DNA from 2 places in the Paenibacillus sp. FSL L8-0494 genome. Region 1 is predicted to be linked to the other one. Evidence: riboswitches for the same ligand, from Rfam matches in the RefSeq annotation. Region 1 holds a riboswitch; the other holds the start of a gene.
What was found. A riboswitch is a leader RNA that binds a small molecule or an ion and turns the genes downstream of it on or off. The one in region 1 is predicted to bind preQ1.
Positions count from the first base shown of each region.

Region 2: another riboswitch for preQ1. It lies ahead of NYE35_RS06430 (queuosine precursor transporter); the one in region 1 lies ahead of queF (preQ(1) synthase).

Region 1 is NZ_JBBOPQ010000001.1:3,791,320-3,806,740, forward strand. It holds gene NYE35_RS17230 (ABC transporter substrate-binding protein) at 1-643, opposite strand, end outside; gene NYE35_RS17235 (ABC transporter permease) at 704-1,696, opposite strand; gene NYE35_RS17240 (sugar ABC transporter ATP-binding protein) at 1,729-3,228, opposite strand; gene NYE35_RS17245 (class I SAM-dependent methyltransferase) at 3,452-4,297, opposite strand; gene NYE35_RS17250 (DMT family transporter) at 4,330-5,244, opposite strand; gene NYE35_RS17255 (zinc-dependent alcohol dehydrogenase) at 5,387-6,523, opposite strand; gene NYE35_RS17260 (VanW family protein) at 6,605-7,423, opposite strand; gene NYE35_RS17265 (cysteine hydrolase family protein) at 7,424-7,945, opposite strand; gene queE (7-carboxy-7-deazaguanine synthase QueE) at 8,081-8,803, opposite strand; gene NYE35_RS17275 (6-pyruvoyl trahydropterin synthase family protein) at 8,796-9,278, opposite strand; gene queC (7-cyano-7-deazaguanine synthase QueC) at 9,278-9,940, opposite strand; gene queF (preQ(1) synthase) at 9,970-10,443, opposite strand; PreQ1 riboswitch class I at 10,607-10,650, opposite strand; gene NYE35_RS17290 (hypothetical protein) at 10,970-11,305, shown strand; gene murB (UDP-N-acetylmuramate dehydrogenase) at 11,369-12,280, opposite strand; gene NYE35_RS17300 (ABC transporter ATP-binding protein) at 12,433-13,233, opposite strand; gene NYE35_RS17305 (FecCD family ABC transporter permease) at 13,289-14,323, opposite strand; gene NYE35_RS17310 (FecCD family ABC transporter permease) at 14,323-15,378, opposite strand.
Region 2 is NZ_JBBOPQ010000001.1:1,433,327-1,448,747, reverse strand. It holds gene NYE35_RS06505 (ABC transporter permease) at 1-43, opposite strand, end outside; gene NYE35_RS06500 (YqkE family protein) at 272-532, opposite strand; gene NYE35_RS06495 (winged helix-turn-helix transcriptional regulator) at 624-968, shown strand; gene NYE35_RS06490 (GNAT family N-acetyltransferase) at 986-1,489, opposite strand; gene NYE35_RS06485 (SDR family oxidoreductase) at 1,515-2,357, opposite strand; gene NYE35_RS06480 (M24 family metallopeptidase) at 2,583-3,677, shown strand; gene NYE35_RS06475 (NAD(P)H-dependent flavin oxidoreductase) at 3,762-4,727, opposite strand; gene NYE35_RS06470 (energy-coupling factor transporter transmembrane component T family protein) at 4,734-5,537, opposite strand; gene NYE35_RS06465 (ATP-binding cassette domain-containing protein) at 5,530-6,387, opposite strand; gene NYE35_RS06460 (energy-coupling factor transporter ATPase) at 6,372-7,172, opposite strand; gene NYE35_RS06455 (SDR family NAD(P)-dependent oxidoreductase) at 7,173-7,994, opposite strand; gene NYE35_RS06450 (MaoC family dehydratase) at 7,997-8,338, opposite strand; gene NYE35_RS06445 (FAS1-like dehydratase domain-containing protein) at 8,313-8,714, opposite strand; gene NYE35_RS06440 (thiolase family protein) at 8,711-9,862, opposite strand; gene NYE35_RS06435 (AMP-binding protein) at 9,859-11,340, opposite strand; gene NYE35_RS06430 (queuosine precursor transporter) at 11,619-12,332, opposite strand; PreQ1 riboswitch class I at 12,343-12,388, opposite strand; gene NYE35_RS06425 (methyl-accepting chemotaxis protein) at 12,756-14,444, shown strand; gene NYE35_RS06420 (transposase) at 14,728-15,045, shown strand; gene NYE35_RS06415 (IS3 family transposase) at 14,994-15,421, shown strand, end outside.

The sequences.
Region 1 (15,421 bases):
TCGCAAGGTCTGTGGACTTTAACTGATCTCCACCCCCATATTGCGGCTCTAACACTTGAATATCCGGATATTTTGCTTTCATTTGTTCCAAGAAGCCATCGCGACGCTGTTGCCCTGTGCTGCTCGTTTGGTCATGTATGACAAGGCCCACTTTACCTTTCTTGCCAATCAGTTCAGCCATTTTATCTGCGGCCAAAGCAGCTGCTGCTTTATTGTTAGTCGCTGCTGTTGCTACAGGGATATCACTGTCTACACCAGAGTCGAAGCCGATGATCGGAATCTTATTTTCCTTTGCCTTTTCTAGATAAGGAATCGCAGCCTTGCTGTCTAGTGCGGCTAGCGCAATTGCTGCTGGCTTCTTGTCGAGAGCTGTTTGCAGCATCTCAATTTGTTTATCCACCTGACTCTCATTTTCTGGACCTTCGAAGGTAATCTCAACATCAAACTCCTTAGCAGCTTTCTCCGCTCCTTGCTTTACCGCTTGCCAGAATTGATGCTGGAACCCTTTTGATATGACTGGAATGTATAGTTTGTCTGAACCGGATGCACTCTTGTTACTATCATTGTTGTTACATGCACTCAGCAAAGTAGTGACTAACAATAGACTGGCAAGCATGATAAACCCTCTACGACGCAGTTTCATTTGAATCTTCCCCCTCGTCATTTGCTTTGTATATCACTCCGGATGGAGATCATACCAAGTTTATTGCTTACGGCGGCGTAGAATATCAGCGTAAACCGCAATGATGATTACAACACCGACAATAACCGTCCGCCATTCCTGAGCCACGGACATAATCTGCAAGCCATTCGTCAGCACACTCATAATCAGTGCGCCAATAATCGTGCCTAGAATAGAACCTACACCTCCACTTAAGGAAGTTCCGCCAATGACCACTGCCGCAATAGCCTCTAGTTCATAGCCAGTGCCTAGTGATGGCTGAGCTGAATTCAGACGTGAGGCCATCAGGATACCTGCGATTCCGCTAAAGATTCCTGTAATGGAATAGATAATAATCTTCCATTTGACTGTGTTCACACCTGATAAGCGAGTGGCTTCTTCATTACTGCCAAGCGCGAAGTTGTAACGCCCAATAATCGTCTTAGACAAGATTATGCTTGCGATCATACCGAGTAATAAGAAGATAACGATGGTGTTGGGTATACCGGGGATCATTTTACCCATGGCGATCTTGGCAAAGATCGGATCATCGTTGAAATAAATGGGTTTGGCTCCTGTGATGACAAGCGACAAGCCTTTGGTGACCATCATAATCGCCAGAGTGGCGATGAAGGGTGGGATGTTCATCTTCGCCACCATCAAACCGCTGATGAAGCCGCACAATGCTCCAGCCAGAATCCCACCTACAATACCTAGCGGGACGGGCAAACCCCAGAAGGTAATAATGACTCCAACCATAACAGATGAGAATGTCATTACAGTACCCAGAGCAAGGTCGATGCCGCCCGTAATAATAACAAAGGTAGCTCCAAGCGCTAATACCCCAATTACAGCTGTAGAAACTAGAATTCCGACAAGATTTGAGAACTGAAAAAAGTTGCTGGAAGATAAAGAGAATACGATGACCAATATGATCAGACTGGCAAATGCCAATAATTTTTGTTTGAATCCGGATTGCCCTCCCGTTTGCTTCATACCCGCTGGCTGACTAATCTCTTTATCCGCGATCTTCATAGCCCTGACACCTCCGGTTAACTCTTGAACAGTTATGAACGTTTGGTCGCATATTTCATAATCGCCTCCTGCGATGCTTCTTCTGCGGGGAGTTCTCCTGTTATACGCCCTTCACACATAATGATAATCCGGTGGCTCATTCTTAGAATCTCAGGAAGATCTGAAGAAATGATAATGATCGCCTTCCCTTGACTCGCAAGCTGATCCAGCAGCTTATAAATTTCACTTTTCGCGCCTACATCAATACCTCGTGTAGGCTCATCGAAGATGAGTACATCACAGTCTCTAGTCAACCACTTGCCGATGACCACTTTCTGCTGATTACCTCCGGACAGAAACTTAACCTTTTGACCTACACTTGGAGTTTTGGTGGCTAGCGCTTCAACATGCTGCTCCGCTGAGCTTCGCATCTCCCGCTCCTTCATCCAGCCAAATGAATTACGGAATTTATAAAAGGAGGCAATCGCATTATTCATGCTGATATCCATATCCACAAGCAGTCCGAAACGTTTACGGTCTTCGGACAAATACCCAATACCATGCTGTACCGCTTGATGTGGCTGACGTATACGAACCGATTTTCCATGGAGCATAATTTCACCCTCATCGATGGGATCGGCACCAAATACGGCACGAACAACCTCGGTACGTCCAGCTCCCATTAAACCAGCGAAGCCCAAAATCTCACCTTTATACAGATGAAAGCTAATATCCTTGAACGCATGCCCTCTAGAAAGCTTCCGAACTTCTAAGACAACTTGCTGAGTCTGTTTCGCAATCGTTGGTTTCGACGTTTGATATAATTCACGTCCAACCATCATGCTGATGATCTGATCAATCGTTATTGAATCGGTACGAACGGTATCAACATAACAACCATCGCGCATAACTGTAATGCGGTCTGTAATTCGCTTCAATTCATCCATGCGGTGAGAGATATAAATAATTCCCACACCTTTATCTCGTAGCTGCTCAATCATTCGAAATAACTCGTTAATTTCTGTATCTGTTAACGCGGCGGTTGGTTCATCCATGATCAATACCTCGGCTTGGAAAGACAAGGCTTTAGCGATTTCAACCATTTGCTGATTAGCAACGGTCAGGTCTGATACCAAAACTCTGGGATCCAGCTTCAGATTCATTTGATCAAACAGTACCTGAACTTTTCGGTTCATCTCCACATCATCAACGAACCATTTCAGACCTTTTCGCGGCTCTCGTCCAATGTAAATGTTCTGGGCGACCGTAAGATGAGGCATTAAATTCAATTCCTGATGGATGATACTAATTCCAAGCTCCTGTGCTTCACGGGTATTAACAATCTCCACTTCATTTCCCTTGTACCACATTTGACCAGTATCCTTGGAATAGACACCTGTCGCAATCTTCATAAGGGTAGACTTGCCAGCGCCATTTTCTCCTACTAACGCATGAACTTCCCCACGCTTCAGCTCAAATTGACATTCATTCAAAGCATGAACACCTGGGAAAAACTTGTTGATTCCCTCCATACGAAGCAACACTTCGTTCATTTTGATATCCACCTCAAATTCTTTGAGAATGCATTAACCCTTAAAGTAATCGCTTTCAATCCGGAATGTAAAATCATTGTATTCCCTATAAGTTGCCATTGTAATGGAATAATCTCCGTAAAAAAGTTTAAAATTTTATGTTTTACACAAAAAAAACTGAACCGAGAGCACCTCAGTTCAGCACAAATGTTATACCCTAAAAATCACATGTCTGCGAACCCTCCTACAGGCTTGCGCCATTTCCAGCCACCAATGTGAAGGTCTTAGGAATTCCCTTATCATACACGTCGGAAGATAGATTAGGTTCTTCTACTAATTGGCGGATCACTAGTCCGCTATTAGCTGCTGCGGTTACAATTTCTCCGAGTGTCCAGCGGCGCCAATACACAACACTATGCTCTTGTTCACCTGCTGGTTTACCTGTGGAAGGCAAATACTTGGAATAGGATACCTTTTTCTCTTCCAATGATGAGTCAAAATAATCTCCGTTTACTTTGTGTTTGCGTACCTTCGCAGTAGATCCCTTCGAGGAAATAAGCTTGGTCGTTACCGGATGAAAATCGCGGAGTACAAATACGCCTCCAGGAGAAAGCAATCGGCGAGCTGTTTCCATGAATAGTGTAAGGTTGGTAAAGTAATGAACAATTCCTAACTCCGCGAAGACGATGTCATATGAACCATCAAGGACGTCTTCTGGCAGCTTAAGAATATCTGAGACGATATAGGTTAGTGGTACCCCTGCTTCTTGGGCAAGATCAGCCGCATATCGCGCATTGGCTTCCGAGAAGTCAGCAACCGTTACTTCCGCACCTAGTAATGAGAGTGCCACGGCCTTCATTCCGTTTGAGCCCATTAAATTCATCATTTTCTTCCCCTTCACCTCTCCAAAAAAAGAAAGGAGCGGGTAAAGCTTTGCACTTGGTTCCTTTATTAATTTTGCAGCTGCTTCTGACGGTGTACCAAACCGAGTTACCCAAGCGGTATAAGTATCTTCGTTCCATAGTTCTTCGCTTGTTGGCACAGCGTTTTTTTCTGCCTGATTATTTGAATATTGATTCTGCTCTTCCATCCATTGCTACCCCTTTATGTGTAAAATATCTGTTATGAAGCATTCTGAATGGCATCAGCCATCCGGATAGTTTTCCTTCTTCCCGCGTACAAATATACTGCGAGTCCAATCATAACGAGCAGCCCACCTGCCCATTGTAAGGTTGTTAGCTGTTCACCCAAGAGTAAATACGCTAAGATACTGGCACCCACTGGTTCTCCTAAAATGTTCATTGAAACCGTAGTCGCAGATACATATTGTAGTAACCAATTAAACAAAATATGGCCAAACACCGTTGGCACCACTGCTAACAATACAAAGATTCCCCATTCCTTGGCCGGATAATTAAAAAAGGAAATCCCCATGAACAGATTGTATACGGCGAACACGCCAGCGGCTGACAAGAAGACAATCAAGCTATATAAATAAGAGGGCATGCGCACCACTAGCTTTTGACCGATCAGCATATGTACAGCTACCGCGACAGTGCCTCCGACCGATAATAGATCACCTTTAAGATTATCTGCAGAGATTCCAATATCACCCCAGCCGATAAACACGACACCGCCAATTGCAATGCCAAGCCCTAGAATAGCAGACAGAGCTGTCTTTTCCTTATACAAAAAATAAACACCCAGCATAATAAATACAGGCTCCAGCGCCATGATCATTGTTGAACTAGCTACCGAAGTATACTTTAATGATCCCATCCATAGCAAAAAATGCAGCGCAAGCATTGCGCCTGAAAGGATGAGCATTAGCCAGTCTTTTTTACTTAGAGCAAAAGCAGCTCCACTATAGGGTCTTGCAAAAGGCAGCATCAGCAGTGAGGTAAATAATAATCTGTACATGCCTTGTATAGATGCAGGTGCATCAGACCATTTAATAAAAATGGCGGAAAAAGAGATGGCCACAATCCCTATCAACATTAATAGTGGAATCGGAAGTGGCGGTTTTTTAAGTTTCACATGTTACGCGTCCTTTCAATATCTTAAGTCACTTATGTTAATTTAACGCAGACCGTGAAAAAATGCATCTTTTTTCATAAGATTTCACTAAAAAAAGCACAAGCAATGTCATTTCTGACGAAAGCTCATGCTTCTTAAAAGGCTAGGGCTTCAGAACAACCTTGATGCAATCTTCTTTTTTCTCACTAAAAACGTCATAGCCATGCTCCGCTTTACTAATTGGCAGGCGATGCGTAATGATATCTGTAGGATCAAATTTATTTTCTTTAATCATCTTATACAGCAACGGCATATAGTGAATCACCGGCGCTTGTCCCATCTTTAATGTGATGTTTCGTTCAAATAGCTGACCCAGCGGGAACATATTGTAATTAAGTCCATAGACCCCTACAAGCTGGATGGTTCCGAATTTACGTACGATATCCGCGGCCATTCTGAATGCACTGAGCGAGCCCCCTTGCAGCTTCAGAACCGTTTCCACTTTCTCCAAGGCAGATATTTTGGCATCTAGACCCACACAGTCAATAACCACATCTGCGCCCCCATGAGTGATCTCCTTCAAATGAGCCCCAATGTCCTTGATCTCTTCGAAGTTATAAACTTCAACATTATTGGTCAACTTCGCATGTTGCAATCGGTAGCCGATATGGTCAACAGCAATGACTCTAGAGGCTCCTTTGATCCAGGCAAACTTTTGAGTTAGCAGTCCCACGGGCCCGCAGCCGAGAACAATGACCGTATCTCCCGGCTTCACTCCCCCGCTTTCTACTCCCCACCAAGCAGTAGGCACAATATCAGATAAGAAAAGAATTTTCTCATCTTCCATTTCTGCATCCTCCGGAACTACAAAAGGCCCAAAATTACCATATGGTACCCGCAGCAATTCAGCTTGTCCGCCAGCAAAACCGCCATAAGTATCGGAATAACCAAGATAACCGCCTGTGTCCTTGGCGTCATTAGCATTGTCGCATTGGCTCTCCATCTCATGCTGGCAGAAAAAACACTGCCCACAGGCGACATTAAAGGGGATGATGACTCGGTCACCTTTTTTGACTCTAGTTACGTCAGGTCCCACTTCCTCAACAATCCCCATCGGCTCATGACCAATAACATAATCATCATGCATACCTGGAATTTCTCCGTTATAAATGTGCAGATCCGAGCCACAAATCGCCGTAGTGGTAATCCGAACAAGAATGTCATCTTTTTTCTCAAGCTTCGGATCAGCTACTTCTTTAACTTCCACTTTTTTCTTCCCTTGGTAGGTTAGTGCTTTCATGCTGTTAATCCGCTCCTTTGGAGATGGTCTAGAGATATAACGATCATACCTTTCTATGTTATATCCCTAAGCCCTAACCTCTTATCCATGAAGAAGCGGAGAATACATCATCAGTGCGTAATTATCAGTTACAGCTTCATCTCCAATTAGATCTCCAGATCGGGTATATACTTTTCGACTGATCTTATTACTGCGTATATATCCGCCCCAAGGCTCTAGACTAATCCTATGATCACTTTCGTATACTTCATAATCATAAAGCGCCTGCTCATTGCATCTCCATTCCCCGTGTAAATGGCTATCGTCCAGCCAGAGCTTTAGTTGATACGTTTGAGCGGTGTTATTTTTCAATTGAAGATCCAAATAGTTATAAGAACAGGTCGCCCCGCTTCCAAAAGGTTGTGTACGTTGTTCATCTGGAAATACATCATAGCTGTGACGATGCCGTTCCATAACGGTAAGTGGTGTGTGCAGTGCCATCCAATAGATCAGATTAGACAACTGGCATAAGCCTCCTCCAACCCCGGAATGAAAACCACCATAATGCAGCACCATACCCTCCAGATACCCTTTTCGTTTAGTGGGCTTACCAATACTTCTCCAGTAGGAAAAAGTCTCCCCCGGCTGCACAACAAGTCCATCCAGCTTCGCAATTGCCAGCCGTAAGTTAGTAATTTTATTGTATTGAAGCAGCATATCTACATTCCGAAGACTTCTTAATAACGGGGTAGCATGAGTCATAGCTGCATAAGATAATGTTTCATCCGTACGCTGCTTCGCTATTTTGCTTCGTCCAGTGTACCATTTCAAATATCTTTTCCAAATAAAATATCGTTTGCCAGCAAACAATCTAAGGCGAGAACGCTGAATAGGCTTCATGGCAGCCTGGGGTGTATTCATCTAGAACTGAACCTCGCTTTCAGCTCGTAACTGGGCGAATCTACCTCCAATTATCGCATTATGATGCTTAACGATCTCCCTACTACTCAGAACCCCATTATCAAAGGTGCTATGAGCATCTGAAACCAGTACACTTTTATATCCCATGCTGTATGCGCGTCTTATTGTCGTATCCAGACAGAATTCACTTTGCATCCCACAGATCACCAGATTCGTGATCCCGAGCTTTTGGAGTTCATCTTGCAATTCCGTTCGGTGAAAAGCATCCCAAGTAGGCTTCTCAACGATAACTTCGCCTTCCTGCGGTGTGATGCGGTGACTGATCTGCCAAGTGGGTGTACCTTTTGTGTACTCCTCATCTTCGGTATGTTGAATATACACAATAGGAGTACCTGCTAATCGAGCTTTTTGCTGAAGGGAGACAATCCTGTCCATCACACCCTCTTCATCGTACAGCTTTAGTTCATAGGAGAACATGGCTTCTTGAACATCGATAATTAATAATGCTGTTGATTGTTCCAAATGAATAACCTCCAAGAGCTTTTTTCAAAATCATACCAGAAACTGGGACAGACTATCTACCTACTAGAAGTTACAAATGTTAAAAATAAAAACCGAGCATCTGTAAGCAGATACCCGGACGATTTCATCAATCTTTTATTTGCCACGCTTATTATGCCAGATCAATGCATGCAGCTGTGGAAGTACACGAACCTTGTTCATATCCGAATCCACGATTACTTTATTAAACAACCACTCCAGCCTTCCCAGAAGTCGAGCAGAAATGTTGCCCTCTTCCGTGACATCATCATTACCAGGCTGCAGAAAGAGCTGCACATTCGGATATCGCTGGTGAACGTTTTTCGCATAATCAAAATCCTTATCATCAAACACTACGACCTTCAAGCTATGCGTAGAACGACCCAGTTTCTCCATCTTACTCATGATGTTATCTAGCATTTCCCAATTCGTTGTCATTCCTGAGCTTGGAGGTTTAGGACTGATTGTCAGCACATCCACGTCATTGAACCAATCCTGCCATTTACTCCCCTGAGTTTCTATCGCTGCTTTTATTCCACGCTCATGAAGCAGGTTGATGAAGGTACCCATTCCTTCACCAATCAAGGCAGGATTACCGCCTGAAATCGTAACACAGTCGAAATTATCTCCAGCTAACGCCAATAATTCATTTATGATTTCTTCTGCTTCCATCATGCGAACCTTATTCTTAGCCGTACCATCCCAAGTAAAAGCGGAGTCACACCAGCCGCAGCGATAATCGCAGCCATAGGTGCGGACAAACATCGTCTTCACTCCAATTACCGCACCTTCGCCTTGAATAGTTGGACCGAACATTTCAGTTACAGGAATCTTACTCACAGTCACAGCCTCCATACAAACGGTAGGATGGCCCTTCATCCGGAACATCTTCAGCCAGCACCTCTGCCCAAGAGGTTGGAGTCTCCCATAGCTTTACCGAGTATAAAGGCAATCCTGCTTGCTTAAGCTTGTAGGCAATATATGAAGACATATTCTCCACTGTGGTGCGGAAAGACAATAAGGCTACTTTGGAGCCCGTATTCGTTAACGTCTCTAACACAGGTTCATTTCCCATAGCAAGAAAAGCGTGATCTAAACGATCTACAAGGCTTTGTTGTACTGTCATTTTGATATCGCTGAAATCAATGACGAAGCCTTCATCCGAGTGGCCTTCCGCGGCCATAGGTTTGCCCTTAAGCACTACTTCGAGCTTATAAGTATGTCCGTGCAGATTGCTGCATTTCCCTTTGTGTCCCACTAACTGGTGTGCCGCATCGAACGTAAATATTTTGCAGACTGAAACCTCGTTAAGCATTAAGAGCCGGCCTCCATTCTCTCCGCCTCATATTGCTCAAGACCACGCTGACGCAATAGACAGGCTGGACAAGTACCGCAGCCACTGCCAATAATACCGTTGTAACAGGTCAGTGTGTGTTCGCGAACATAATCAAAATACCCCAGTTGATCTGCCATTTTCCACGTTTCTTTTTTATCCAGCCACATTAGGGGAGTGTGGATCGCAAACTCATAGTCCATAGATAAGTTCAGCGTAACATTCAATGATTTCACAAAAACATCACGGCAGTCCGGGTAACCGCTAAAGTCCGTTTGGCAAACCCCAGTGACGATATGGGAGTACCCCAGTTGTTTAGCTAATATTGCGGCAAAAGATAAAAACAACAGATTTCGTCCATCGACGAAAGTACTTGGAAGCTCATCCCCTTCCCCAGCCACGATATCAATATCCTGACGGGTAAGAGCATTGGGTGCCAGCTGATTAAGCAGCCCCAGATCAAGAATATGCTGTTTTACATTAAACTTAGCTGCTATCTCTGTTGCAACTTCGATTTCAGCCGCATGACGTTGATTATAGTTGAAGGTAACTACCTGCACTTCCTCATACTGCTGCAATGCCCAAACCAGGCAAGTGGTGCTATCTTGTCCGCCGCTGAATACGACGAGTGCTTTTTTGTTCATATGAATCTCTCCTTATCACAAGTTGGAATTTAGCGGTTGTCCACTTTTTCTGGATAGAGGTCGTGATTGATTAAGCGGTGTTCCGCCATCGCCTCATACTTCGTACCCGGTCTTCCATAGTTGCAATAAGGATCAATTGAAATGCCTCCGCGCGGAGTGAACTTGCCCCATACCTCAATGTAACGCGGATCCATCAATGAGATCAGATCATTCATAATAATGTTGACACAGTCCTCATGAAAGTCACCATGGTTGCGGAAGCTAAACAGATACAGCTTTAATGATTTGGATTCCACCATTTTTTGTTCAGGAATATACGAAATATACAGCGTGGCAAAATCCGGCTGACCCGTTACAGGACACAAGCTAGTGAACTCAGGGCAGTTGAATTTAACAAAATAATCACGTCCGGGATGTTTGTTATCAAACACCTCCAGAATGTCTGGATCATAACCAAACTTGTACTGTGTTCCCTGATTACCAAGCAAAGTAACTTCTTGCATTTCCTCTTTCAATCTTCCTTCTGACACGACAAAAAACCCCTCTCTTTTCCTTCGGCCTTGGCCGGTAATGGAAAGAAGAACGAGATTTCGAAAACTTGGCTCCACTAAGAAGAAACGGAAGCAACGTCCGGATAAAGGACAGCAACCGCTTGTACTGTTTAATATATTCTTAGTTTTTTATAGAGGGAGTTCGCGAACCTCTCCTGCACAACTTTAGTGCAGACTTCTTCTTAAAGCATAAAGCATATTGCGTCTTGAACTATACCATGGGTAGCCCGCTCCTGACAAGTTCTACTCTTTACTGTTACCTTATACAGATCAGCAAATAACTCCAGATTAACGTGGATAGACCTGCGTATGTAGAGATTAGGAAGCTCAAAACCAATGCCAATTTGATTTTGGATTTCTTTTTAATGACATGAAATATTCATATGATTAATTAAGATGCGGCAAAAAAAAGGATTCAAATCCTAAGAAAAGGGTAACTTATTCATAATAATCTTCGAGCTAAGGGTGGGAGCATTTTATGGAACAAAGTATACAGCAGCTTATGGATTGGCTTAACAATCATTTGAATGAAACAATCGCTATTGAAAAGAAAGAACTTCGTGATTTGGATAAAGTTCATTTCAATTTAGAGTCCGTAGATTTCCGGAGTGCAGACGATGTTATTGATGAATATCTTGGAAGTGCACTGATATTAAGAGGTTTCGGCAGCACACTTAACGCCGATGGTGAACTGGTATCCCTGCCACAATCCACTTATGATTTAGCTGTTGAAGGTCTTCAAATCGTAGACTTAGCCGACCGCAAGGCAGAAATAACTACGGACAGAGCTAATTACACCCTTTCAGTAGATTAAACGAACATGATTATGATAAGCAAAAAGAGCCCACAGCGATTGCGGGCTCTTTTTGCTTATCATTTATTCTTCTCCAATGATCTCCACTTCAGTTTCCAGCTCTACACCGAATTTATCCTTCACAGTCGCTCTTACATGGTGGATTAGCCCGATGTAATCACTGGCTGTTGCATTATCTGCATTCACAATAAATCCCGCATGCTTCTTGGATACCTCAGCACCGCCGATTCTTGTACCCTGTAAGCCGCTCTCTTGAATTAACTGACCTGCAAAACGTCCTGGAGGCCGCTTAAATACACTCCCACAGGATGGATACTCAAGCGGTTGTTTCGATTCACGTAAATAAGTTAGTTCATCCATTTTTGCCTTGATCGTTAAAACATCACCGGAAGTCATAACAAATTTGGCCTCAAGTACAATGTACTCACCGCTTGCGAACACGCTTTTTCTGTAACCCCATTGCAGCTCATCTCCTTGCAGAGTTACCAATTGCCCGTTCTTATTTATAGCTAGTGCACTATGCAGGACATCTTTGATCTCACCGCCATAAGCACCTGCGTTCATATAGAGCGCTCCACCAACTGTTCCTGGAATGCCACAGGCGAACTCAAGACCCGTAAGCTCCTTACCAAGCGCATATCTGGAAACATCAATTATTTTGGCACCACATTGCGCATATAAGAGATTGTCGCGAATCCCCATTTCGGTCAGTCCTGCCGTTTGCAGAACGATCCCACGTACACCTCCATCACGGATAATCACATTGGAGCCATTCCCAAGTACCGTAAGGGTTATCCCATTTTGTTCTGCATATGTAACGATCTTTTGAATTTCATCATAAGTAGCTGGTGCAGCCAAAATATCAGCTTTGCCGCCCATTTTAGTGTACACGTGATCTTTTAAATTCTCATGACTTTTCACTATTCCTGCAGTCATTAGCTGCTCTAGGTCATCTTGAATTTTGTCAATATTCATGTTTTCATGCTCCTTTAACCATGTATAAATGATGGTCCTTGATCTATTTTAAAGAGTTATTATGAAATTGTAGGCAACCACAACTGTAACAACGAACAGGCTCCCTTGTCAATGACGGGAGCCTGTTCGTTGTATGATTTTAGATGATAAAATTACACAGCTTTATAGGCAGCAAGCTCGTAAGGAAGACACAGTGGCACACCCGTACGTGGATCCGGAACGATATCCGCTTCAATTCCAAACACTTCCCGCAATACATCTGGTGTCATAACCTCAGTAGGTGAGCCTTCGCTAACCACAGTACCGGACTTAATCGCTACCATATGCTGCGCATAACGAGTAGCATGATTCAAATCATGCACGACCATGATGATGGTACGACCTTCTTCCTCATTCAGCTTTTGCAATAGCTGAAGAACTTCGAGCTGATGCGCCATATCTAGGAAGGTTGTAGGCTCGTCAAGGAATAAAATATCTGTTTCTTGAGCTAACGCCATAGCGATCCATGCGCGTTGACGTTGTCCACCTGAGAGACGGTCAATAGGGCGATCATGAAAAGATTCCATGCCCGTAACAGAGATGGCGTTGGAGATGATGTTGCGATCCTCAGCGGTCATCGTGCCAAATCCCTTTTGATGAGGGAAACGACCGTAGCTGACCAGCTCAGATACCGTCAGACCGTCAGGAGCCGTTGGGTTCTGCGGTAGAATCGCTAGCTGCCTAGCAACCTCTTTAGTTGAAAAGTTATGGATCGATTTGCCGTCCAGCATTACGGTGCCACTCTTCGGCTTCATAATCCGGGCCATCGTTTTGAGGATTGTAGATTTACCGGAGCCGTTAGCACCTACTAGTGCAGTGATTTTTCCCGTAGGGATAGACAAGTTCAATCCTTTAACTATAGTAGCCTCTGCATACCCAATACTTAATTCTTCTGTATTCAAACGTTCTGACATGATCTACAACTCCCTTAAAAGTTTTATGGAGCTATGCTCCTAAGTATGAACTAATTTACGCTTTAGACTTGGCGAGTAAATATAAAAAGTAAGGTGCGCCAATAATCGCAACCACAATGCCAGTCGGAACTTCCGCAGGTTGCAACACCCATCTGCCGATGGTATCAGCGGTAATCATAAGAAGCGCCCCTGTCAAAGCACTAGCAGGTAATAACACCTGATGACGGGGTCCCACGAGCCTGCGAGCCAGGTGTGGTGCTATCAGGCCGACGAAGCCAATACCTCCGCTTACTGCGACGCAGGAGCCGGCAAGCGCTACGGCTGTTACCAGAAGGAGAATACGTTCCTTCTCCACACGCATTCCTAGACCTAATGAAGTATGGTCCCCTAGATTCAATACATTTAGAACCCGGGCTTTATAGAAGGCGAACGGTAACAGAATCACGATCCAAGGCAGCAAAGCAAGGACGAATCTCCAATCCCCACCCCATATTTTCCCGGCGATCCAAGTAGCTACAAATTGATAATTATTAGGATCAAGCCTAAGTGCCAATACAAGCTGGCAAGCATTGATTCCTGCAGCGACCGCAATCCCGATAAGGATCAGCCTTGTAGGAGACAGACCATCTGCCTTCCGGTAGGCAAGAATATAGATTAAAGCTGCAGTCAGGCCAGCCCCACCAAGCGCTAGGAGAGGCAAGACAAATACCGGAGCTGCTGTTGTAGCCGGAAAGAACGAGATAAAAATGATTACAGCAAAACCTGCACCAGCACTTATCCCCAGCGTAGCCGGTTCAGCAAGTGCATTTCGCGCGAGACTTTGTAGAATACAGCCTGACACTGCAAAGCCCGCTCCAACTAACAATGAAATTACTATGCGGGGTAATCTGAAATCAAATAAAATAAGCTTTTGCTGATGTGTTCCATCACCCAGCAGTGTATGTAATACCTCCAGTGGGGATAGACGCATAAACCCTGTATTCATACTGACTATAAACACCACGACGATCAGTATAGCAAGGAGCGATAACACCGTTATGGTGCGTGTACGGCGTTCTTTTTCATCTGGAGTAAGGGTTATTTTGGGCATTACAGCTCCCCCTTCCGCTTACTCGCTAAATAAATAAAGAAAGGTACGCCGATGATGGCAATTAAGGCTCCTAGCGGTGTCTCATACGGTGCATTTATCATTCTTGCGGCAATATCTGCAAAGATAATCAATAAGCTCCCCAGAACAGCCGAGCAAGGTATAATCCAGCGGTAGTCCACTCCAACGAAATAACGTGTAACATGTGGAATAATTAGTCCTATAAAAGCAATCGGGCCAACCGTTGAAACCGCACTTCCAGCTAAGATAACCACAACAATCATACATGCCAACTGAACTAACCTTGTCCGCTGCCCCAGACCAACCGCAACTTCTCTTCCTAAGCTGAGTAATGTAACGGATCGTGATAACATCATCGCTGCAATTAAGGCTACGGCCACCCAAGGGAATATAATCTTGATCTGAGTCCAGCTAGCTCCCCCCATCCCACCGGCTAACCAGAAGGCTATATCCTGAGATAAGTTGAAAAGAATAGCTACTCCCTGACTAATAGCAACCAATAAAGCACTAACTGCCGAACCTGCTAGTGTCAATCGCAAGGGGGTCAGGCCATTAAAAGAAAGCGAACCGATTCCGAATACGATAAAAGAGGCCACAGCGGCACCGATAAAGCAATACAACATTAGTGAAGTGAATGAGAGTGAGGGTGCAAAAGCAAATACTATTGCCAACGCTACTCCTGCTCCTGCATTCAAGCCTAACAGCCCTGAATCCGCAAGCGGGTTTCTTGTCATCCCCTGCATGATAGCCCCTGCTACTGCGAAGCAAGCACCGACTAAGGCGCCAGCAATAGCACGTGGAAATCGCAGTTCTCTGATCACCTGATGTTTTTGTAAATCTGGATTGAAATGAAATATAGCTTCCCATACTGTAGCTAACTTGATATCTGCCGCACCCACTGAGACCGAAAGTGCCAATCCGAAGGCAATAGCAGCAAGTCCAAAAATAAGAATACCAATGGCAGCTGCCGGTCGGGTATGTAAAGCTTTTTTGGGTTCATTTTTAATACGATTTGCGAAATCTGAGGGTGAAACCATGGGTTGTCTCCTTATTCAATAGTTACAATGGTTTATATGATAA
Region 2 (15,421 bases), 2.4 Mb from region 1:
ATGAAAATACTATTAGAAGTAGGGACAAATATTTTAGTTTCATGAGTTGTTCCTTATCTGTTTAATAGTTTACAAATGCGATATTATGATAATGATTTTCATTCGCAATGTTTTAAATTATACCTAAGCCCACTTTGAGGGTCAACCCTTTCATATACTTAAATTTAAAATAATTAAGACTTAGGCTTATCTGCTTAAGTTACATAAAAAAAGACACCCTAACGGGTGCCTCTTTAATCTCTGCCATATTTTTAGCGCGAAGCCATAGGATTTATTTAAATTTCTTCCAATCCTGATTACTGTTCTCCAGCAGATGTGCAAAATCATTCTCCAACCGCTTCTGCTCAGCCTTGCGCTGATCTTCCACTGCCTTACGGGCAGCTTCTTTACGGTCATTTTCCTCCGCTTTCAACGCATCAGATTGCGCCTTCAGCTTTCCTAGAACATCACTGCTTAGCAGGTCTTTTAACGTAGCAGGGCCATCATTCATAGCGGCTCTTGGTGTGGTAGGCATTTTCTTTTTTTTAGCCACTGTCCATCATCCTTTCTAGTACTGAATTAAATTGGAATTTGTTTAAGTTATTGGTCTTTTCGTTTATAATGTTTACTAAGAGGTGAGCCCTATGAAGTCCAATGATTTATGTCCCCGGCTACAAAAAAGTATGGATATTATCGGCAGGCGTTGGACTGGTTTAATTATCTACCAGCTCCTTCAAGGACCCCAACGTTTCAATGTAATTGAAGCGGCATTGCCCATCAGTGGAAGACTGCTCTCCGAACGGCTCAAAGAGCTGGAACAGGAAGGGATCGTTCTTCGAGAAGTGTTTCCAGAGACCCCCGTGCGAATCCAATATTCTTTGACGGATAAAGGTCTTGCCCTGGAATCAGTCATCCGAGACTTACAGAGTTGGTCCAAAGAATGGGTCGATTGCGACACCGATAACCTAAATCCAACTCTCGAAATGTAAGCGTTTTATCTGGTATTTTAGACTTTAAGGCCTACAATGACTAAATCACGCTCTATACCGTCAAGTTCAGCCACACCAGGCAGCATTCCCCACTCTTTAAAACCAAATTTTTTCAGCAAACCAAGGCTTGGATCATTATGTCCAAACACAAAGCCGACTAGATTCTTAATTCCGAGACTAGGGGCTTTCTCAATGGCCTCTGTCAGAAGAATTCTGCCAGCACCACCACCACGGAACTTTTCATTCACGTATACGCTGATTTCTGCTGTTGCATTATACGCTGGACGACCATAGAAGGATTGAAAACTGAACCATGCTGCAATTTCATCTCCTTGCTTCAGTACCCATAAGGGACGGTGATGGCTGTTATGCTCAAGAAACCATTTCTCCCGGTCTGCAACAGTAATGGGTTCCAGATCTGCAGTTACCATCCTCCCAGCAATCGTTGAGTTATAAATATCTACAATAGCTGCTAAGTCTGCAGATGTCGCATCTTCAATTCTGCTGTTCTCCCAATTCATCCCTTAATTCCTCCAAATGTGTTAATTAACTCAGGCCGACCTGCTCCTGGCTCCATTGCCACAGCCGTTCGGCCTCTATTGTATTCTGCGCTCTGGGAGACAGTTGTTTAATCTTTCTTCGATAATAATATTGACCGGTTACCTCTTCAAGATCAGGATCTGTAGCCAAATAAATCGCTGTATCGGCGCCTTGTTCAGGTGTTAAGAAAAAGTATGAGAGTAACTTAAGTACCGACTTGCCGAAGCCTGTCTGCCGGTTTACACCTATATTCGTCCCCACTGCACCTGGATGCAAGCAATTCACCGTCACCCTTGTTCCGTGAAGACGCGAAGCCAGCTCCCTCGTGAACAGAATATTGGCTAGCTTGGATCGGGCATAGGCTTTTGCAGGATTAAAACGGCGAGCCAGGGTTGGATCTTCATAATGGAGCGCACCTATTTTGTAAGCACCGGAGGCAACCACAATGATACGGCCTTGCTCTGCTGCCTGCAACGACTCAAGTAACAGATTTGTAAGTAGAAAATGCCCCAAATGATTTACGCCAAGATCCATCTCAAAGCCGTCCTTCGTAAGCTGACGCTTAATCGTGACTACCCCGGCGTTATTGATAAGTATGTCTAGCATCGGATATTTCATAGTAAATTCCTCAGCAAAGCTGCGAATGCTCTCAAGTGAAGCCAGATCACACAACATGAGCTCGATATCCTCGGAGTGGCTCTTTTGTTTGGCGGCAGCAAGTGCTTCTTCTCCCCGCTGGCGATTACGGCAAACCATAATGACTTTGGCTCCCTTGCGAGCCAGTTCAACTGTTGTAGCCAGCCCCATACCGGAATTCGCTCCGGTAACAAGTGCGATTGTTCCTCTCATTCCAAGAATCACTCCTCTCTCAACAACCGTACCTGAATAAGCTTTAGCCTAACCTTAGGAGAAGTATATTTAAAGATATGTTACACCAACTAGTAGGGTTAAGAAAAGCTTCATGTCATGATTAGCCAACGATAGTTATAGTTCGTCAGGTGCGTCTGGTCTATTTTTGATCTATAATAGGAATATTGCAGTTCTAATCGTGAAGTTGAAAGGGGAACACCAACTATGAATAATGCTCTGACAAGCCTAGAGCAGCAAATGGCGGGCGAAGGCCTGGATGCCCTGCTCGTAACAGATCCCAAGCATGTCTACTACTTAACCGGCTTCGCCAGCGATCCGCATGAACGTTTTCTGGGTCTGCTGCTGATACGCGGAGAAGAGCCTATGCTCATTCTGCCTGCATTGGATGCAGAAGCGGCTCAAGCGGCTTCTTCGGTCACCAAAATCCTAACTCACAGTGACACTGATAATCCCTATAACCTGCTAAAAGATTGTTTCGGCAGCAGCAAGCTTGGAACTCTTGGCATAGAGAAGGAACATTTCTCAGTAGCCCGTTTTGAACACCTAACCGCTGCTGTTCCAGCTGAACGGTTTAGTGATATTGGTCCATTGCTGCGCAGCATGCGCTCCAAAAAGACCCCGGATGAAGTTAAGCGCATGAAACATGCCGCTGAGCTAGTTGAGGAAGCCTTGCGCCGCGTTCTTACCCACGTAAAAACAGGCGTTACAGAAAACGATCTAGTAGCGGAGCTAGAATATCTAATGAAAAAGGTTGGCGCTTCCGGTCCTTCCTTCGACACTATGGTGCTTTCTGGTCCGAAAACTGCCCTACCTCACGGTGTTCCTGGCAACCGGGTCATTCAACCAGGCGATTTCCTGATGTTTGATATCGGGGTGTATGCCGATGGTTATGCTTCTGATATTACACGTACCTTTGCAATTGAATCCGTGGACGACAAGCTAATCACTATTTATAACACTGTGCTGGCTGCCAACGAAGCTGGGATCGCTGCCTCCAATCCTGGAGCACCTTTCGGCTCAGTCGACAAAGCTGCACGTGATGTAATTGAGGAAGCTGGATTCGGGGAATATTTCTTGCACCGTGTCGGACACGGACTGGGTATGGATGTTCATGAATATCCATCACTTCACGGACAGAACGATGACATTATCGAGATCGGCAATGTGTTCACCGTTGAGCCAGGAATTTATGTGCCTGGACTAGCGGGTGTGCGTATCGAAGATGATCTGATTATTACAGCTGAAGGCGCAGAGACCTTAACAAGCTTCCCTAAGGAACTGACTATTCTTCATTTGTAGAAAAGAATTACAAGCCACGGTCAAAAACACAGAGCAGCGATTCCTCCAATAATGAGAGAATCACCGCTCTGTGTTTGTTTTTATTTAAACCTGTGTTCCCCACATCCCGCGAATCGACCCAGCCTCTTTAACCATCCTGCCGACCAGCTCCGCGACTGTAGGTATATCTTGGATCATTCCTGTTACTTGACCTGCCCAGCCGATGCCCTCTTCTTTGATACCATCATAAATCCAGCGCTTGTTGGCTGCACCACTGATATATTCTTTTAATGCTTCATAGGTCGGTGTCACGCGCTCGATTTCAAGAATTTGATCAATGTAGTCACTACGCAACACTCGTGCGGGTGCTCCAATAGAACGTTTGATTACAACCGTATCCGACTCTGAGCTTTCTACTAAAGCTTTTTTATAAGAAAATGCCGCGTGCACACATTCCACTGTAGCAACGAAACGAGTGCCCATTTCGATTCCCTCAGCCCCAAGCGCATGAGCAGCCATCCATCCACGGCCATCTCCGATCCCTCCTGAAGCAATCACAGGGATATTAACCGCATCGACCACTTGAGGAACGAGCACCATGGTTCCAACATCGTCACGCCCTAAGTGACCCCCGCCCTCTTGCCCAACAACAATAACTGCAGAAGCGCCTAATTGTTCGGCCTTTTGGGCTTGTCTGCGTGAGGAGACGAGCACGAGCGTTTTAATATCGGTGGGCAGTAACATTTCCAGTATAGGGGCTGGATTCCCTCCAGTGAGGCTCACCACGGGAACCTGCTCGTCGATGGCGACCTGCACCCGGTCTTCATAACCAATCCCATGCATGCCGATAGCAAAATTAACACCAAATGGCTTGTCTGTTAGTGTTCGTACCCGCCGTATTTCTGCACGTAAGGCCTCAGCATCCGGAAGACTCATTGCTGTGACCTGACCCAGTCCACCGCTATTTGAAACCGCAGCCGCGAGGTATGCATAACCTAAATAAGCAAGTCCTCCTTGAATAATAGGATATTCTATGTGCAATAACTCCGTAATACGGGTGTTCCATTTCATCTTCATCTACACCTTTCCTATCTTTAAGCAAAGCAGAATCACGGCAAATAAAAGGGCAACTCCCCCTGCCAGATAATCTATCTGCTGAAATTGCAGTCTTTTAAAAGAAGTCCTTCCTTTACCATTACCATAAGCACGCGCATCAATTGCATAGCTCAGCTGTTCAGCACGTTGAATCGTTGTGAAGAGCAGAGGAATAATGATCGGAATGTACGCGTATATCCGTTTAGGCAGTGACAATACTGTAAGATCATAACCTCTAGCCTTTTGTGCGAGAAGGATACGATCAAGCTCCTCCTTGAGGGTAGGGATAAAACGGATCGCAATCACTATCATTAAAGAGAACTGTTCTACGGGTACCCCCAATTTGGATAGAGGGGCAAGCAGCTTTTCCAGACCATAAGCTAAGTCCAGCGGCTTAGTAGTTAAGGTTAGAACTGAGGCTAACAAGATGAGCAATATAATACGCCATACAAAACGTAATCCTGTTCGCAGTCCCTCTTCAGTCACCTCGATAAAAAACCATGACCAGAGAACCGTCCCTTTGGTGAACACGGCATTGTAAACAAAAGTAAACAATAAAATAAATAATACCGGCCGCAGCCCTCGCCAAAAAAAATGCACAGGAACTTTCGACAGTAACAACATTCCCAGTACAAAAAAGGTTGCAACAACATAACTAATCCCCGTTCCAAGCATCATAAAGCTAAGCATGAGTATCACGATACTTACAAGCTTTGTACGAGGATCTAAACGATGAAAAATCGAATGTGTCTCCACATATTGACCGACTAATACGGAATCAGCCATGCCCTTGCCCCCTCGAATGCCAAATCGGCAAAATCGCTTCGAGGATATCCTGCTCTTTACAGCTGGCAACTTCAATCTTCTGGTCAGATAATTCCTCCATTAGCTTCAAGAGCTGTACGGGTTCAGGCAAGGATAGTCCAAGTTCCAGCAGTAATTCTTCCTTTTCCAGAAACAATGTTCTGATATCATGATGCCCTTTTAACTGACCTTCATGAAAAACAATGACCTCATCCGAGTATTCGGCAACATCATCCATCTGATGCGAAACGAAGAGGATCGTGTGATTGTCTTGTTGCTGCCATTCCTTTAGTAGCTTCAGCAAAGACACTTGGCTAGCAGGATCGAGACCCGCTGTCGGTTCATCCAAAATCAGCAGCTTCGGATTTGTCATCAGTACAGAGGCAATAGCTACACGGCGCTTTTCACCACCGCTTAACTGGAATGGATTTAAGGGGAGAATTCCCTCAGGCAAACCCACTTGTGGCAAAATCGTTTCAATCGCCTCTGTAATTTGCTGACGTGAAGCGCCCTGTTGATTCAGAGCAAAAGCAAGCTCCTTATACACCGTTGTTTCGAATAGCTGATGCTCAGGATATTGAAAAACGAAACCCAACTCAGGGACAACCTTTAAGCGCCCTTTGGCATCTCTGCTGGCAGGCTGCTGATTAATCCAATAGTCTCCTTTTACGGTGGGAATCAAGCCCTTCAGCACTTTGACAAAGGTAGACTTTCCTGCGCCTGTTGGACCGATAATAGAAATCCATTTGCCCTCAGGAATAGTGCAGTTTATATTGTGCAAAGCCACATGATCGGCATAGTTCACACTTAGATTTTTTAATTGGTAGACCATTGTGATCGAATTATCCCCTTCCAATCGGCTGTTAGCGGTGCTGCTGAATGGAGCAATGTATGTACACGCACTGCGAAGGGCAGATGTAATTGATAGTCCGCAACAGGCATGGTTTCAAAAAAAGTCAGTGGATCGCCGTCAAACTCAAGTCGTCCTTGGTGCAGGAGTAATACGCGTTCTGCTGCAAGCACTTCCTCCATATGGTGGGTGATATGAATAAGGGTCAGGCCTTGACGATGCAGCTCTTGCATGATGGAAAGAACCTGCTGTCTTCCCTGAGGATCAAGCATTGAGGTAGCCTCGTCAAAAATAATGACTTGCGGGCGCATCGCCAATATAGCTGCGATAGCGACACGTTGCTTTTGACCTCCAGATAACTGATGTGGCATAGCCTCCAGATAATCCTCCATTTGAACGGCCTGCAAGGCATGATCCAATCGGCTGCGCATTTCCTCCCTCGGCACACGGATATTCTCCAAACCAAAAAGCACCTCATCCATAACGGTTGTGGTGATAAACTGATCCTCTGGATTCTGAAAAACAAAACCGATTTGCTGATGGATCTCCGCAAGATCCGTTGGTTTTGCCGTGTCCAAGCTCTTAAATTGTACAGCCCCTTTTCGTGGCAGCAGCAGTCCGTCCATGAGCTTTGCAATAGTGGATTTGCCAGAACCATTCGCGCCAACTATCGCCACAAACTCCCCTGCTTCTATCGTAAAGCTAATATCCTCCAGGAGAGGTTGTCCTTTTTTATAATAAAAACAAACTTGATCGAAGGTAAGCATTTATTCAGTCCCCTTTTGACGGTGCCAAGCAGCAAAAAATGCCTCAATGCTATTCTCGGAAAATGCAGGTGCAGGCTTCTCCCATTTTGTCACTTTTGATCCATTCACAGCAAAGATTTCACCGGTTAAATCCGCGTCGGACTCATTCAATAATGCAGTCACGAAGGAAGCAATAGCCTCCGGGTCACCTATTCTCCAAAAGTCAGGCAAAGGTTCATTACGACTGGCATGTTTTTCCTTCAAATGGTCAATTATAGGTCTGGTCATATCCGTTAACGCCGCTGGAGAAATCGCATTGACCCTAATCTGGTCACGTTTCAGCTCTGCTGCGAGCGTCCACATTATGCCCAGTATTCCAGCCTTGGCTGCACTGTAATTCACCTGACCCACGGAACCTGCTAGTCCAGCAGCAGAGGTCATCAACAGGATATCCCCACCTGTTTCACGCATATGTGGTAATACTCGTTGAATGCAGTAATAAGTGCCATTTAAATGCACATCCAGAACAGTCTTCCACTGTTCATCCGTCATACGCTGACATTTCTGATCCTGCACAATTCCCGCGTTAGCTATCAATACCTCGATACGACCGTATCGGGCAATGACCTCACCTACCATAGCAGTGACTGCGACTGGATCGGCTACATTAGCAGCGTACCCTAGTGCCTCTCCGCCTGCCTGGCGGATCTCGCGCACAACCTCATCAATTAAGACTTGTTTCGTACCATTTACAACCACTATATAACCTGACTTGCCAAGCTGCATGGCAATACTACGTCCGATCCCTCTTGTTGCACCAGTAATTAAGGCTACTCTATTCATCACTACACCTCTTTCACTGCAAAAGCTCCCGCAGCAATAACATCGCCAGCTTTTGTTGTAAGGATCACTTTCACAAAGCAGTCGTCAGCTGCAAAATCAAAAATCACGACACTATCGACCTCTATAGGCTTATGAAATTTCATATCATATTGAGTGATCCACTGTGTAGGGTGCTCAGCAATATACAAGGATTGAGCTAATCCCATAAGATACATCCCATGTGCGATGGGTCGCTCCAAACTAGCCTTAGCTGCGGCCTCTGCATCTAGATGTATAGGCGCCAAATCTTGGGAAGCAGCTGCATATTGCCGGATAGCCTCAGCAGTTATGCACTTTTTTATCATGATCATCACCTACCCGAATTAACACCGTTTCTGCGGTGACTATAAGCTCACCCTCACACCTACAAACCAGCGTATGTGTGTAAAAAGTCAGTTTACCCTGTCTGCCTTCTTTTTGCACCTCGCCCGTTAACGCTAATTCACAATCCAAAATCATCCCCGCCGTAATCGGAGCCTGATATGAAAATTTCTGAGTGCCGTGAAGCAAGGGTTCACCGATGATTAACCAAGGAATATCGAAGTCTTGCCAGAAAATAATAGGCATCGTCGCAGGAGCGATCAGCTTTCCATTTATCGTCTGCAAGGGTGCTTCAATACTCTGTGCGTAGTCCGAAATCCATTCAGCAGTCATATGGATCTGATGTCGGACACTGTTCATTCTATAACCTCCACGAGTGTTGCCAGACCTATCCCGCCGCCGATTCCCAGAGTAGCAAGCCCTCGTTGGTAAGGGGCATTTTGCATTTCAGCACATAACCGAGTCATTAAAATAGCCCCGGAAGCTCCGTATGGATGGCCTATTGCTAATGCCCCCCCGCCAAGATTGACCTTTTCCTGTGGAATTTGAAGCTCATTCAGTGAAGCCAATACTTGTGAAGCAAAAGCCTCGTTAAACTCTACGATATCTAAATCGGCAACGGTAAGCTTTTGGCGTTTTAACACCTTTTGCACAGCTGGTACAGGCCCCATACCTAAATAGTTCGGATCTACACCCGCAGCTTGCGCATCCACGACCCGTAAAATAGGCTTCAGCTTAAGCTGCTGGCATTTCTCCCGAGACATCATTAATAGAAGCGCTGCGCCATCATTAATAGGACAGGCATTTCCAGCAGTGACGGTACCCTCTTCATCAAAAATTGGCGGCAGCTTTTGCAGCTTGTCCAGACTCGTATTAGCCCGAGGACATTCGTCGGTGTTCACCCACTGCCCCTCTACCGGAAGAGGTACTATCTCCTGCTGAAACCGGTCACTTTGCTGAGCATGAAACGCCTTTTGATGACTTTTCAAGGCATATTGATCCTGCTCTTCTCGAGAAATCCCGTATTTCCGAGCTACATTCTCTGCAGCAATTCCCATATCCGGATCACCGTAAGAGCTAGGCGTAAAATGTGCACGGGTATACAGCTGTGGAACCCCCATTAACGTCTGTGGTTTAGCCATTTTCCATGGAGCACGGCTCGTACTTTCGACACCACCCGCTAAATAAATCTCACCAGCGCCGCTTTGAATCAGTCTTGCTGCTATATTAATTGCCTCTAGCCCAGATCCGCACTGACGATCCACGGTGACGCCCGGAACCGAAACAGGCAGCCCCGCTTCAAGCGCAGCTACCCGGGCAATATTACCTCCTGGGCCCACAACATTCCCAATAATGACATCATCGATCAGTTCTTTAGGCAAGTTCGTTTCGGCTACAATATGCTGAATAAGCGGCGCCAGTAATGCTTCCGGCTCAAGTGTACTTAATAAGCCACCCATTCTGCCAATCGGTGTACGTTTTGCCATGACAATTACTGCTTCTATCATACCATCGCTCTTTTCACATAGTCTTTCATCGCTTGCCGGGCAATTTTGCCACTGCTTGTATAGATAAATTCATCCAGGGTTAACAGCTGCTTCGGCGCTTTGTAGCTTGCTAAATACTGGCGGCAATAATTCTTAATTTCGTCGACAGATAAGTGCTGTTCTCCGCTCCACTTCACGAGGGCTATCAGCTGTTCTCCCCAGTAATCGTCAGGCACGCCAAGCACCATCACTTCATCTATTTCCGGAAGAAACTCCAGCACCCTCTCTATTTCTTCCGGATAAACGTTCAGGCCTCCGGATATGATTTTATTCTTCAAACGTCCCGCCATATATAAATAACCAGCTTCGTCCTGATAAACATAGTCTTCTAAAATAAGCCATCCCTCTCTAAAAGCTGCTGCTGTCTCATTCGGCAATTGATGGTAGCCTAAAAATATCATATCACTACGCACATATAGCTGCCCAATCTCCCCAGGAGGGACTTCCCGGAACTGGTCATCACGAATGGAAATTTGCACCCCGGGATAAGGTTTGCCTACAGAGGTCGGATTATGCTCGGTCAGAACATCCAAATAACTAATATAGCTCGCTTCTGAAGAACCGTAGGATTCATAAAGACGCGCTCCACCAAACACTTCCATGCCCCTTTTCTTGGACAACTCCGACCACTTTGCACCTGAGCTAATAATCGCATCCATCTGTATCTGCCCAGGTACAGCCTGCAACATCATGGATTCGATCATTGTTGGTACGACGAACAGCACCACGCCCGGAATTTGCCGGCACAGCTCTAACACCTGCGTGGCACTAAATTTTTGTGTGATATGAAAGGTTGCTCCACAATATAGACTCTGCATTACGGCGAATAAGGATAGGGAATGCACAAATGGACCTGGTGCCAAAACATCCTTCATAGCTTCCAATTCAAAAGCTATATTCGAGACCTCAAAGCTTTTTAACCATGATAAATGGGTACGCATATAACCTTTAGGCAATCCGGTTGTGCCTGAAGTAAAGCCAATAAATAATAATTCATTCGTCTCATCCAACTCAGCCTCCGGCTTCAAGGCAGCCAGCCACTGATCATAGGAACCTGTTCGTTCATTTGAGAAGGTCAATGTTTGGATTACTTGATCCTTGAAAACCAGATTCTTTGCGGCTTCCGGCTCGGCAAAAATCATTGTCGGCTGGCACTGCTCTATAATAACCTGCAGTTCATTAGCACTCCATTTGGGATCTAAGGGAATGGGAACACAGCCCGCATAAATCGCCCCCAAGAAAACCTCAACAAATTCAATACGATTCGTAGACAAAATCGCGATTTTGTCATGCCTCAGACCCTTTTGCTGTAAGCCATTCGCGATTCTCCGCATCGTTTCTACTAATGTTGTATAGGTATGACTTGCTTGGTCATGGGTTAAGGCAATGCTGTCGGGCTGCTGTGCTGCATGACGCAGTATAGGAACTACTAGATTCATCCTTGATCACACCTGTTCGTAATTTCTGTGACTACCAATTATATACATTTTCTTCAATCGGACTGCCCCGCAAGTCCAGCCCAGACTAAAGTATATGTGTTAAGCGCCATCGCAGGCGCTCCTGTTAGACTAACCCGCTAGAATTGCTATGATAGCTTATTTTAGCTTTATATTATTTTTATGTACACATTTTCATGTAACTATTAAGTCCATCTTACAACTAAAAAAATAGCCAGCACGCATCGATTATGATCGGTACGCTCTGGCTGTATTGTTGTTTAGTCCTTCTTTTGAACGGTCGATGGTGTACCCTCTTCAGCAAAAGTAAAGGTTCGGGCGATATATAAGATAGGTGTGCTTACTGCGGTTAGTAAGAACTTCGCTAGATAAGTTGTAAGCAAAATTTCAAGCCATACATTCCAGTCATACAAGCCCGCAAACGCAATGGTGCAGAAGATAAGTGTATCCACAAAGGAGCTAATCATCGTACTGCCGTTGGAACGAATCCACAGCTGACTTGAGGTGCTGTAATATTTACGAATCCAAGAGTACAACCGAACATCTAGGAACTGACTAATGAAGTAAGCAGTAAGACTACCCACAGCTAGTCGAGGCATCAGCCCAAAAATCGTCTCCAAAGAAGACTGAGCGATATCGGTCTCCTGTGGCTTAAATACTAGTACCATCTGCATAATGACTGTAGTCATAAGCAAGGTGAAGAAACCAAACCAGACCGCTTTACGTGCTTCCGCTCTTCCGTACTTCTCATTAAGCAAATCGCTGGTCATATACAAAGTGACATACATCGTATTTCCGAGTGTCATCACAATATCAAATGGCATAGCAATCGTCTTAGCTACCTGAATGTTAGCAATTACAGTAGCAATACCTACCCAGGCATACATTCCACTTTTCCCGAACAGGCGGTAACAGAGTAGAAAAAAGGCAAAATTGACAATAACAAATAAAACTCCCCACAACAAATTAAACATATTACTGAAACTCCTCCTAGTTTTGTTTACGCGGGATGGTTACGAACCGCGGCTTACATTATTAAATTTTTGGAACAAAACATTAATACTCTATCACAATAGCGCTAAACAATCCATAAAAATAATATTTTTATATGAAATTGGTAGTTCCAGTTCTTTTTTTTCGACAATTATCTAAAATAGTCAGCAATAATTCATTTTTTTCAGAAAAAAATGCTCTATAGGACAAAACTTTCACTATTCATCCAGAGGTTAATTCTATAGAATAGTATCAAACACCTTATTCCCGATCCATTTAGTAGAAATATGACATAACTATGGAATATATCTCGGGTCGCCAATTTCCAGCAGTTGGCATGGAGTATCTAGTGAAGACCAAAAAAAGAAATGACCTCACCGTCCATAAAAAAAGGAGAGAACGATATGTTTCGTATCAAGCATTCGATCAGTCGCAAATTCACGCGTTTATTATTTGTTGTTCTGTTGCTCACGTCTCTTTTGTTAAGCACCAGCTTCTACTTTATCTCCATCAATATCTTCAACAGCTATGTTATGCCACAGATTAACAAAATCCTTACTGCCGCTGCTCAGGACGTATATAAGAATCTCAACGTAATGCACGCCCAGCAAACCCTAAATAAGAACGATCAGTCTGCCACCAATCTCGAGTTCTATTTTCAGGAAAAGAGGAAACAACATGGAGTGGAAACCATTTTTCTGGTCAATCTGAAAGGGAAAGAAGCTGAGATTCTATCCGCAGATCACGATGCAAAATTGCAACGGGCAGAAAGTGTCACCGTATCCTCTGCAATGCAACAAGCCTCTAAAGGAAAAACTGGACTAAGCGATACATATAGCGACGCACATGGTATACATAAAACAGCTTATATCGGTATTCCCGGAAGTACGATGGTTATCGGTGTAAGCAGTGACGTAAGCTTCATTCAAGAAAAAACAGACAGTATTCTATGGACAAGTGCCGGAATCACACTTCTGACGTTGATCATCGGTCTAACTGGTGCATGGTTTATGAGTGTGCGTATAACACGTCCAATCTCAAAACTGGCAGCTTATAGTGCCCGGCTCGCAGAGGGAGATTTCACCGAAGAATTATCAGTTAAAGGAAATGACGAAGTTGCACAGTTGTCCGTAAGCTTCCAAGCGATGACCCAACGCCTGAAAGAAATGATCGGACATGTACTGGTAACCTCAAATACTGTCGTTGCAGATTCCAACTCTTTAAAAGAACGTGTTGAGATTCTCAATGATATGGCGGATCACTCCAGCTCATCGGTAGTAGAAATCGGCAAAGGTAGTACGACTATCGCTAGCAGTGCATCAGATAACTCGAGAGCAATGGAAGAAATCAATTTAGGCATTCAAAGTATTGCCTCAGCAGCGAATGAAGTCACGGAGCAAATCAGTGAGGCTTCCGCTGAAGCAAGTGGCGGTAATGAAATTGCCCAAAGTGCCGTGCTGCAAATGCGCCAGGTTGAACGTGCTTCCCTACAGTCGCTGGATCAATTACAAATCATGAATGAGCGTTCAGTAATGATCGGAGAAGTCGTTCACAGCATTACTGAAATTACGAAACAGATCCAAATGCTGTCGCTGAATGCTTCAATCGAAGCTGCACGTGCAGGAGAGCATGGACGCGGCTTTGCTGTTGTTGCGGGAGAAGTACGCAAGCTGTCTGAACAATCCCGTAACGCAAACGAACAGATCCGTGACTTCCTACTTGGGCTTCAAGAAGATATGAGCCGCTCCGTTACCGAGATGAACCACGTGAATTCTGAGGTTGCCTCTGGAGTCGGCAAGGTAGCAGAAGCAGGTGATGCCTTTAATCACCTCTTGATCCTTATCCAAAGCATCAATCACAGCATCCAATCCGTATCTGCGGCTACACAGCAAATCTCGGCAAGTACAGAAGAAGTCAGTGCTTCCGTCGAAGAAACTGCACAAATTACATCAAGATCGCAAGAAAGTGCGGACACACTCGCTGCTAACTCAGAGCGGCAGCGTGTCGAACTGGAAGGCCATGCAGAAACCGTAAAACATCTGTATGAGCAAGCCAAGAAACTCCAAGAAGCTGTGCAGCAATTTAAGATTTAACGCTTGTAAACTAAAAACCCCCGTTCACACGAAAGTGTTGAAGGGGGGTTTTTAGTTTATGGCTCGCTAGCGCTTGCTGAGGTCTCGTTTAGACTCGGCTGCATGCGCTAGGCTTGCGCGGAGCTCTCGCTTAGACTCAGGGTGCATGCGCTAGGCTTGCGCGAAGCTCTCGCTTAGACTCATCACGCCATTTGCTGCTGGCTTGCGGACTCAGTGAAGCTAGAATAAAAAGTGGACAGTAGTTAACAGACTGGCGATAATGAGTCCACGGAGGTGTGTTCACATGGGAGAACATCGACAACGGTACAACGAAGAATTTAAAAAACAGACAGTGCAGTTCATTCAAGAGCAAACAAAGACAGTGGGCGACTTGGCGGAAGAGCTCAACATCCCAAAAAGTACCCTGCATCAATGGATGAGCCAGTATCGAGAACTAAAGAATGAACCGGCAGCTAGCGTGGATCGAGTACGGGAACTCGAGGCACAGTTGAAAGAAATGAGCCGTCAACTTCAAGAAAAAGATAACAAGATTGCCGATGTGGAAGAGGAATTAGCGATCGTAAAAAAAGCAGTGCACATCTTCAGCAAACCAAGGAACTGAGATTCCAGTTTATTGAAAAACATCGCTCCGAGTTTCTCTTGGAGAAGATGTGCATGACCCTACATGTGTCACGGAGCGGGTACTACAAGTGGCGGACAGAAAAAAACAGTACGCATATGCTTCGTAAGGCTGCGATAATGAAGCGAATTCAGTATCATTTTGCAGACCATCAAAAGCGGTATGGGAGTCCGAAGATCACCCGCCTGTTACATCAAGAAGGTCATACCGTTACCGAACGCACGGTGAGTGTGTACATGCGACATATGAAGCTTCGCTCCATTGTCTCCAAAACGTATCGCGTACAGACCACTGACTCCAATCATGACCATCCGATTGCCCCGAATACGCTGAACCAGCAATTTAAAATACTCAAACC